DNA from 2 places in the Ureibacillus sp. FSL E2-3493 genome. Region 2 is predicted to be linked to the other one. Evidence: a T-box and tRNA genes for the amino acid it is inferred to sense, from the RefSeq annotation. Region 2 holds a T-box; the other holds one or more tRNA genes.
The links. A T-box is a leader RNA that pairs with one kind of tRNA and senses whether it is charged. The one in region 2 lies ahead of tyrS (tyrosine--tRNA ligase), so its partner is inferred to be a tRNA-Tyr.

Region 1 (4,563 bases), 2.4 Mb from region 2:
GCTCCTACTATTTGCCTTACTATTCTTATCCTACCCAAGCGCAAATGGATGAAGCCTATCCGAAGAACAAAGAGTTTTTCGAACAAAAGAAACAGTTTGACATGAATGAATTATTTATGAATCTATTTTACAAGGAGTACAGTCAATGAATTTCCGTAAGTTTTTAATTGCCCAAAGCATTCTAATTGCAGCAAGTAGTGTAGTCTTTCCATTTTATTTATTATTGATTAAAAATGTTGGAGATAGCTACTCTCAATTTGGTTGGGCCTATGGATTGTTTACTTTAACCGCAGCGCTTACCTATCCAATCATCGGCCGACTAGGTGATAGGTATGGTGATAAGAAAATGCTACTTATTTACACACTAGGCACGGCTGCCGTAATGTTGCTTATACCACTTCTGTACGAGGTATGGCAAGTTTATATGATACAGATCATGATGGGAATCCTCGGTGCAATTCAAAAAAATACAGAAAAAGCCTTTTTGGCTAGAAATAATGATAATGAAACTGCAGGTGAACGAATTGGTAAATACCATTTACAGATTTCATTGTGGAGCGGTTTAGGGATTATTCTTACTGGTTACTTAATTGATTTCTTAACCATTGCAAGTCTATTCTATTTAATTTCTTTTGTTTATATCATAGCCTCTTTCGTCATTATTAAGCGGGAGAGGATTTGAAACAGTTCTAATTTTCATCGTTCACAAGGATTATACTAATGGTTTGGGTCTTTCCGAATACTCTTGATAGGATATAATTTTAAGACGTGCTAGAGAGTCTGGACCTTTAAACCATTGGTATAATGCTTAGAAAATAAAAAGGATAAAAGACAAATAAATCGATTTCAACATAAATAAGGGATTGTAAAACCTTCGTATAGAAAATCCTTTTTCCTAGAAGCTTACCTTTACCGTATTCTTCATTTCTTTTTAAAATAATTCTTTTAACTAAAATAACTTATCTATTTTTATTAATAATTGTAAGTAACAATTCTCTTGTTTTTTCAAAACTGATAAGTTCTCTATGAAAGTTTGAATAATTAGCTAATGAATCTTTTAAAAAGTAATAGTTCGGGTAAAGTGAAAAAAAGTCTTTATGTAGAATTTGCCTTTGATATTTAGGAATTTTCTTATTTGCTAGTACATAAGTAGAACTTCCCGCAATAAACATACAAAATTCATTAAAATCAGCAGCCAACCAATTCTCTTCATCGATAATACCCACGAAATCTTTTTCAATTAGTTCAATATCTTCGTATGGGAATCCATTCGATAATTCTGTATGGTAAAGAATTTCTAGTTTACTCAATAAATCACTTTGCATGTCTTCCCATCCTATCTCTTTAAGCTTTTCAACTATCTCCTCTAAAAGCTGCATATTTTCATTATAAGACAAGCCTTCCTTCATTAAGGAGTAAAACTTGTTATTTTTATTTGAAATTACGTCTAGATCATATTTATCGGTTTACTTAAGAGAAAAGGATTTATGCCTTACCTCTTCCCGATTTCCAAGTGTTTAAAGACAAGGTACACACACAATTTTATGTACACGATATTTTGCTCGGAAGCCTTTTTAAAACAAATAAAAAACGTTTCTTACATAATGTAAGAAACGTTACTTTTACTGCTTTCTCAGTAGCAGTATGATACCGGTGGTCGGGGTCGAACCGACACTCCGTGATGGAACACGATTTTGAGTCGTGCGCGTCTGCCAATTCCGCCACACCGGCATATTAAAAAAAGATAAAAAAAAGATCGGTCATACCGATTAAAATTTTGGAGGCGGCAACCGGATTCGAACCGGTGATAAGGGTGTTGCAGACCCGTGCCTTACCACTTGGCTATGCCGCCATAACTTTTTGGAGCGGAAGACGGGGTTCGAACCCGCGACCCCCACCTTGGCAAGGTGGTGTTCTACCGCTGAACTACTTCCGCAAAATGGCTGGGGTACCAGGATTCGAACCTGGGCATGACGGAATCAAAATCCGTTGCCTTACCGCTTGGCTATACCCCAAAAATATAATGTAGATAGTAATTCTAAGTTTATATGGGGCGACTGATGGGAATCGAACCCACGAATGCCGGAACCACAATCCGGTGCGTTAACCACTTCGCCACAATCGCCATAATTATATTTATGTTCAATTTCTTTATTTTAAAACTTAGAATGGGGCGACTGATGGGAATCGAACCCACGAATGCCGGAACCACAATCCGGTGCGTTAACCACTTCGCCACAATCGCCGTAATAACTAGTTTTAAATTAAAAAATTGGCAGGGGCAGTAGGAATCGAACCCACACCAAAGGTTTTGGAGACCTCTATTCTACCGTTGAACTATGCCCCTATTTTTTTGAAATGGTGGAGGGGGACGGATTCGAACCGCCGAACCCGAAGGAGCGGATTTACAGTCCGCCGCGTTTAGCCACTTCGCTACCCCTCCGAAGAATGGTGCCGGCGAAAGGACTTGAACCCTCAACCTACTGATTACAAGTCAGTTGCTCTACCAATTGAGCTACACCGGCAACATATCTACATGGTGGGTCAGGACGGAATCGAACCGCCGACACTTAGAGCTTCAATCTAATGCTCTACCAACTGAGCTACTGACCCATGTTTTTATTTAAAATGGCGGTCCCGACCGGGATCGAACCGGCGATCTCCTGCGTGACAGGCAGGCATGTTAACCGCTACACCACGGGACCATTTGGTTGCGGGGACAGGATTTGAACCTGTGACCTTCGGGTTATGAGCCCGACGAGCTACCGAACTGCTCCACCCCGCGATAATATTATTATTTTGTTACTTTCATTATACCATAAATTAAATATGGTGGAGGATGACGGGCTCGAACCGCCGACCCCCTGCTTGTAAGGCAGGTGCTCTCCCAGCTGAGCTAATCCTCCAACTGGATTTATAAAATTCAAATGGTGACCCGTACGGGATTCGAACCCGTGTTACCGCCGTGAAAGGGCGGTGTCTTAACCACTTGACCAACGGGCCAATCAATAAGTAATATGGCGGAGAGTAAGGGATTTGAACCCTTGAGACAGTGTTACCCGCCTACACGATTTCCAATCGTGCTCCTTCGGCCTCTCGGACAACTCTCCAAGAAGTATGGCTCCGAAGGTAGGACTCGAACCTACGACCAACCGGTTAACAGCCGGTTGCTCTACCACTGAGCTACTTCGGAATATTTAGATAGCCGCCTAGCAACGTCCTACTCTCGCAGGGGGAAGCCCCCAACTACCATCGGCGCTAAAGAGCTTAACTTCCGTGTTCGGTATGGGAACGGGTGTGACCTCTTTGCCATCATCACTAGACTTAAAACCGAAAGACAAGTATTATTATACCATATTTGAAAGCAATTACAATACTTTTTTTATATTTTTTTGCTTCAAATTTATTATTCTTTCAAAACTGGATAAAGACATTGAATGCATTCAAGATTTGGTTAAGTCCTCGATCGATTAGTATTCGTCAGCTCCATGTGTCACCACACTTCCACCTCGAACCTATCTACCTCATCGTCTTTGAGGGATCTTACTTACTTGCGTAATGGGAAATCTCATCTTGAGGGGGGCTTCATGCTTAGATGCTTTCAGCACTTATCCCGTCCACACATAGCTACCCAGCGATGCCTTTGGCAAGACAACTGGTACACCAGCGGTGTGTCCATCCCGGTCCTCTCGTACTAAGGACAGCTCCTCTCAAATTTCCTACGCCCACGACGGATAGGGACCGAACTGTCTCACGACGTTCTGAACCCAGCTCGCGTACCGCTTTAATGGGCGAACAGCCCAACCCTTGGGACCGACTACAGCCCCAGGATGCGATGAGCCGACATCGAGGTGCCAAACCTCCCCGTCGATGTGGACTCTTGGGGGAGATAAGCCTGTTATCCCCGGGGTAGCTTTTATCCGTTGAGCGATGGCCCTTCCATGCGGAACCACCGGATCACTAAGCCCGTCTTTCGACCCTGCTCGACTTGTAGGTCTCGCAGTCAAGCTCCCTTGTGCCTTTACACTCTACGAATGATTTCCAACCATTCTGAGGGAACCTTTGGGCGCCTCCGTTACCTTTTAGGAGGCGACCGCCCCAGTCAAACTGTCCACCTGACACTGTCTCCTACCCCGCTAAGGGGTATGGGTTAGAATTTCAACACAACCAGGGTAGTATCCCACCGACGCCTCCCTCGAAGCTGGCGCTCCGAGTTCTCTGGCTCCTACCTATCCTGTACAAGTTGTGCCAAAATTCAATATCAGGCTACAGTAAAGCTCCACGGGGTCTTTCCGTCCTGTCGCGGGTAACCTGCATCTTCACAGGTACTATAATTTCACCGAGTCTCTCGTTGAGACAGTGCCCAGATCGTTACGCCTTTCGTGCGGGTCGGAACTTACCCGACAAGGAATTTCGCTACCTTAGGACCGTTATAGTTACGGCCGCCGTTTACTGGGGCTTCAATTCAGAGCTTCGCTTACGCTAACCCCTCCTCTTAACCTTCCAGCACCGGGCAGGCGTCAGCCCCTATACGTCACCTTACGGTTTTGCAGAGACCTGTGT
Region 2 (4,563 bases):
TATTAGTTTATTATAATGAGCAACCTGTTGGAACAGGACGAGTTCGTTTCGTTGATAGTTATGGGAAGTTAGAGCGAATCTGCATTTTAGAACCTTACCGTAAATACGGTTTAGGGAAAGTGATTGTGAAAGTGTTAGAAGAAATAGCAAAGGAAAACGGTGTCGATAAAGTAAAATTACATGGCCAAACCCATGCAGAAGGGTTTTATCATAAGCTAGGTTATGAAACAGCTTCTGATGTCTTTATGGAGGATGGCATTCCTCATGTCCTAATGACAAAAAAATTCTAATAAAAAAGACACCTAAATTTTTCTTTAGGTGTCTTTCGTCTTTAGCTGTCTTATATTGAGTGCTTTATAAAGGAAAATACATTTTTTTAAGAAGGGATTAATTGAATAGATATTTTGAGATGGCAGTCAAACTACCTATTTTGTCATTCCTATGGAAATATTAGCAATCATCATGTTTCTTTTTAGCAAAGTGAGCACCTACAATGATTAATAGGATAAACAGTACAACGATTAAGACAAATTCCTTTCTATTGCCTTTACCTTCGTAAGCTCCTCCTACATTACCGTAATCGTTACAGTAATCATAAGCTCCTCCTACATTGCCATAATCGTTACAGTAATCATAAGCTCCTCCTACGTTATTACCACAACCCATACCATTCACCTCCTTTACCACCATATTTTATGGTTCGTTTTGAAGGTGATAGTGTACAAAAGTGGAGTTCCAAAATTTTTTATAAAATTTTTTGCTGAAAATGAATTCTTCTTCTTTTAACCATAAACGCTACTATAACCATTTCGTAAAACTTTAATTACCATAACTAGTAAAATCGTTTGCCCGTTTACTTTTGAAATTGCCATATGTATAAGTTCATCTACTCCAGCAAAAACTTTTATAAAGGAGTGATACAACTTGGAAAAAAAGGATAATTACCCTACAACGGCACCAAAAAAGAAGGAATTTACGATTGAAACGAATTCTAACTTAGAAAATGCCATTGAGAACTCTGTAAATAAGCATAAAGAGTATGAGGCTGTGAATATTTCAATCGGTGCGGACGAAATTAAACAACAAAACGAAAATTTATAATATGGTTATTCTGTCTCTATGACTTTAGAAAGAAAAATCTGCCTACTCTCACGAGTTTAGTGTAAACACTTTTTCGTAAGAGTGGCGCAGATTTTTTAATTAACCTTTATTTAATGAAACGAATAAATCGTTTTTTCCCAATTTGTAATACTTCTTCATTCATTAATACTCGATCTAAGTCATCTTCATTAATTTTTTCTTTATTCAGTTGAACACCCTTTTGTTTCATTAGACGTAAAAATTCACTTTTACTTTTTATGAAACCTTTTTCAATTAGTTGAGGAATGATGTCTTTAATGGTCTCTGCACCTATTTCGATTAGTAGCTCTGGTATATTTTCAGGTATATCTTTCTTGCTAAAAGCTGCTTCAAAATAGGCTATCGCTCTTTTCGTCTCTTCTTCGCCCCAGTATAAGCTCGTAATAATTTTGGCTAATTTTAATTTTACATCCTTTGGATTGGCGCCATTTTCTAGAAGGTTTTTTATTTTTTCAATTTCATCTGGATGTTCATCTGTGGCTAACTCAAAGTATTTTAGAATCAGTTTATCCGGTACTTCCATTACCTTTTTAAACATTACTTCAGCCGGTTCGCTGACACCAATGTAATTCCCCAGACTTTTACTCATCTTTTCTACTCCGTCTAGCCCTTCAAGGAGTGGCATAAAAAGGGCAACTTGCTTTTCGAGTCCCCAATGTTTTTGCAGGGTGCGACCCATTAAAACGTTAAAGGTTTGATCGGTACCTCCTAATTCAATATCCACTTGAATTTCAACGGAATCATAAGCTTGCATTAAAGGGTAAAAAAATTCGTGAATGCCAATTGGCACTTGTCTGTTATAACGTTTTTGAAAATCATCCCGTTCTAAAATTCTCGCAACCGAAGTTGTTGCTGCTAATTGAAGAACTTCTTCAAAGGTTAACTTTGAAAGCCATTCACTATTAAAACGGACCGTTGTTTTGTTTGAATCTAGCACTTTAAAGATTTGCTCACAGTATGTTTGGGCATTAATTTGAACCTGCTCATCACTTAGAGCTACGCGTCCTTTTGCTTTGCCTGTCGGGTCACCAATTCGACCTGTAAAATCACCAATAATAATGACCACTTGGTGTCCTAAATCTTGCATTTGTTTTATTTTTCTTAAGACAACGGCATGGCCTAAATGAATATCCGGTGCAGAAGGATCCAATCCTAATTTAATCGTAAGCGGAGTCTTCGTTTGATAGGACTTTTCTAGTTTTCCTAATAACTCCTCTTTATTGACTACTTCATGAACACCTTTCATAATGATCTTCATTTGTTCTTCAGGTTTTACTAACATACGAACATCTCCTTGGAATATTATTTCTAATATTGCAAGTTCTATAAGAAACAAAGGATAAAAAAACGCCCTTTTGGATTAACCAAAAGGACGATTCATCTCGTGTTACCACCTTTAATTCATAAGCAACTCACATTGCTTATCTTCATAAGTACAGTCTTTTGACGATACTTTCGCACATGATGACGGGTGCTAAGCCGGCGTAGCCTACTAAGGAAATCCTATTCGGTACACAGCTCCAAGATGTATTCACAATCGTTCAACGTGCTCCTCTCATCAACCGGTCGCTTTCTGTCTGTTTACATGATTGCTACTAATTCTTTTCATAGCCTTTGTTCTTATACTCCGAAATGTTGAAAACAAATCTTCGTTATGCACATATTAATTGTTCTTTATTTTATCCATTCATTTCAATTTGTCAACATGAAAAATTTCTTCTTATATAAAGAAGCGTATTAATTAATCCTTTTTATCATATTTATCCCTGCGATTTCAAAAACGCATCCATTTATATAATCGTCTATCAGAACCTATTATTCCTATCCAAAAAGATGATTAAACTGGATTTATTAATCTAGATAACTTTTTGTTTTCATCATAATTGGATTTGTTATTCTTTCAATTTTGGATAGTAAGCAAAGTTCAATGACCCATTCAAATATTGGTGGATAGTCGTAATCGCTATATTTGGGGAGTAGCAAGTTTTTGTTTATTAGGTAATCGTTTAGTGGCTGATAGATTTATCACTTATATGGAAGATATTTATAAAGAATAGATAATAAATCAGTATGTTCCTTCCCGTATTGCAGAGATTTTTATGTTCCGTCATTCCAAAAACGATTATGAAATATTACAAAAGTAAATTCCGATTGGAACGGTACAAACTGGCTTTTTTCTCTTAATGTGGCTATGCCCCCTATATTATTCATTAATAGTATTGCAATATAAATGCCATAGACGTAAACGAATTAACACCTCCCTGTGCTTTTTGTCAGAAAAATCTATGTTAGGATTATTAAAAATTAGCAACAAGAACATGGAGGATAAATAAATGCTTAAAAAAATGATGTCAATTGTACCTGTTGCAGCACTTTCTTTAACTGTAGGTGCTACTGCACAAGCTGCAACGGTGACAGTGCAAAAGGGAGACACCCTTTGGGATTTAGCCCAAGAAAACAATACAACAGTAGAAAATATTCAATCAGTAAATCATCTTACAACTGACCTGATTCATCCTGGAGATTTCTTAACGATTCCAAGACAAAATGAATATGGTGTAAGATCTGGTGATACATTATGGGACATTGCTCGTCATCATGGAGTAACTGTTTCTCAAATTAAAGAATGGAATCAACTACATAGTGATTTAATTCACCCTGGGGATATCTTGACGATTGCCCAAGAATACTTCGTTGAAAACGGCGACACATTATGGGATATTGCTCGAAATCATGGGGTAACCGTTTCACAACTTAAAGAATGGAACGCTTTAAATTCGGATATTATTCATCCCGGCTTAAATTTAGTCATCTTTAAAGGTGGAGAAAGCCATCATTCTTCTTCACAAGTTCCACAAGAAAATCCAGTTGAAGAAAAAGCTCCCGTAACAGAGGAGAAAGTAGCGACAGAAAGTGCGTCTGAGCCAGCTGCACCATCTACTAATGAAGAAGTTGTTACAGAAAGTACAGAAGAGACGGCTCCTGTAACTAACGAAGAAGTTCCTGCAGAAAATACAACTGAAGAAACGACTCCTGCAACAACTGAGGAAACTTCAACGAAAAGTAAAGAAGAAGCAGCTCCTGCTACTAACGAGGAGGCTCCTGCGGAAAATACTACCGAAGAAACAGCTCCTGTAGCTGATGAAACTACAACATCAGAGGAAGCTCCAAAAGAATTTATTATGGAAGCAACGGCTTATACAGCGACATGTGAAGGATGTTCAGGTATTACAGCTACTGGAATTAACCTTTTAGAAAATCCAGATTTAAAAGTGATTTCCGTTGACCCAGAACTAATTCCACTTGGTAGTAAAGTGTATGTAGAAGGCTATGGAGAAGCAATCGCCGGAGACACTGGCGGCGCTATTAAAGGCAATCGAATTGATGTCTTTATCCCTGATAAACAAGATGCAATCGACTATG

Region 1: it has a tRNA-Tyr gene. The T-box ahead of tyrS (tyrosine--tRNA ligase) is inferred to sense a tRNA for this amino acid. The anticodon was not compared.

What each region holds. Positions count from the first base shown of each region.
Region 1 is NZ_JBBOPK010000001.1:2,889,589-2,894,151, forward strand. Features, by position in the region: gene MHH69_RS14895 (FAD-binding oxidoreductase) at 1-149, shown strand, start outside; gene MHH69_RS14900 (MFS transporter) at 146-682, shown strand; gene MHH69_RS14905 (YxiJ family protein) at 960-1,397, opposite strand; tRNA gene MHH69_RS14910 (tRNA-Leu) at 1,649-1,731, opposite strand; tRNA gene MHH69_RS14915 (tRNA-Cys) at 1,779-1,852, opposite strand; tRNA gene MHH69_RS14920 (tRNA-Gly) at 1,862-1,936, opposite strand; tRNA gene MHH69_RS14925 (tRNA-Gln) at 1,941-2,015, opposite strand; tRNA gene MHH69_RS14930 (tRNA-His) at 2,050-2,125, opposite strand; tRNA gene MHH69_RS14935 (tRNA-His) at 2,170-2,245, opposite strand; tRNA gene MHH69_RS14940 (tRNA-Trp) at 2,274-2,347, opposite strand; tRNA gene MHH69_RS14945 (tRNA-Tyr) at 2,360-2,443, opposite strand; tRNA gene MHH69_RS14950 (tRNA-Thr) at 2,450-2,525, opposite strand; tRNA gene MHH69_RS14955 (tRNA-Phe) at 2,538-2,613, opposite strand; tRNA gene MHH69_RS14960 (tRNA-Asp) at 2,630-2,705, opposite strand; tRNA gene MHH69_RS14965 (tRNA-Met) at 2,709-2,785, opposite strand; tRNA gene MHH69_RS14970 (tRNA-Val) at 2,831-2,906, opposite strand; tRNA gene MHH69_RS14975 (tRNA-Glu) at 2,929-3,003, opposite strand; tRNA gene MHH69_RS14980 (tRNA-Ser) at 3,019-3,110, opposite strand; tRNA gene MHH69_RS14985 (tRNA-Asn) at 3,119-3,193, opposite strand; rRNA gene rrf (5S ribosomal RNA) at 3,208-3,323, opposite strand; rRNA gene MHH69_RS14995 (23S ribosomal RNA) at 3,451-4,563, opposite strand, start outside.
Region 2 is NZ_JBBOPK010000001.1:521,364-525,926, reverse strand. Features, by position in the region: gene MHH69_RS02870 (GNAT family N-acetyltransferase) at 1-290, shown strand, start outside; gene MHH69_RS02865 (YjcZ family sporulation protein) at 451-666, opposite strand; gene MHH69_RS02860 (hypothetical protein) at 925-1,101, shown strand; gene tyrS (tyrosine--tRNA ligase) at 1,208-2,422, opposite strand; T-box leader at 2,506-2,758, opposite strand; gene MHH69_RS02850 (LysM peptidoglycan-binding and 3D domain-containing protein) at 3,474-4,563, shown strand, end outside.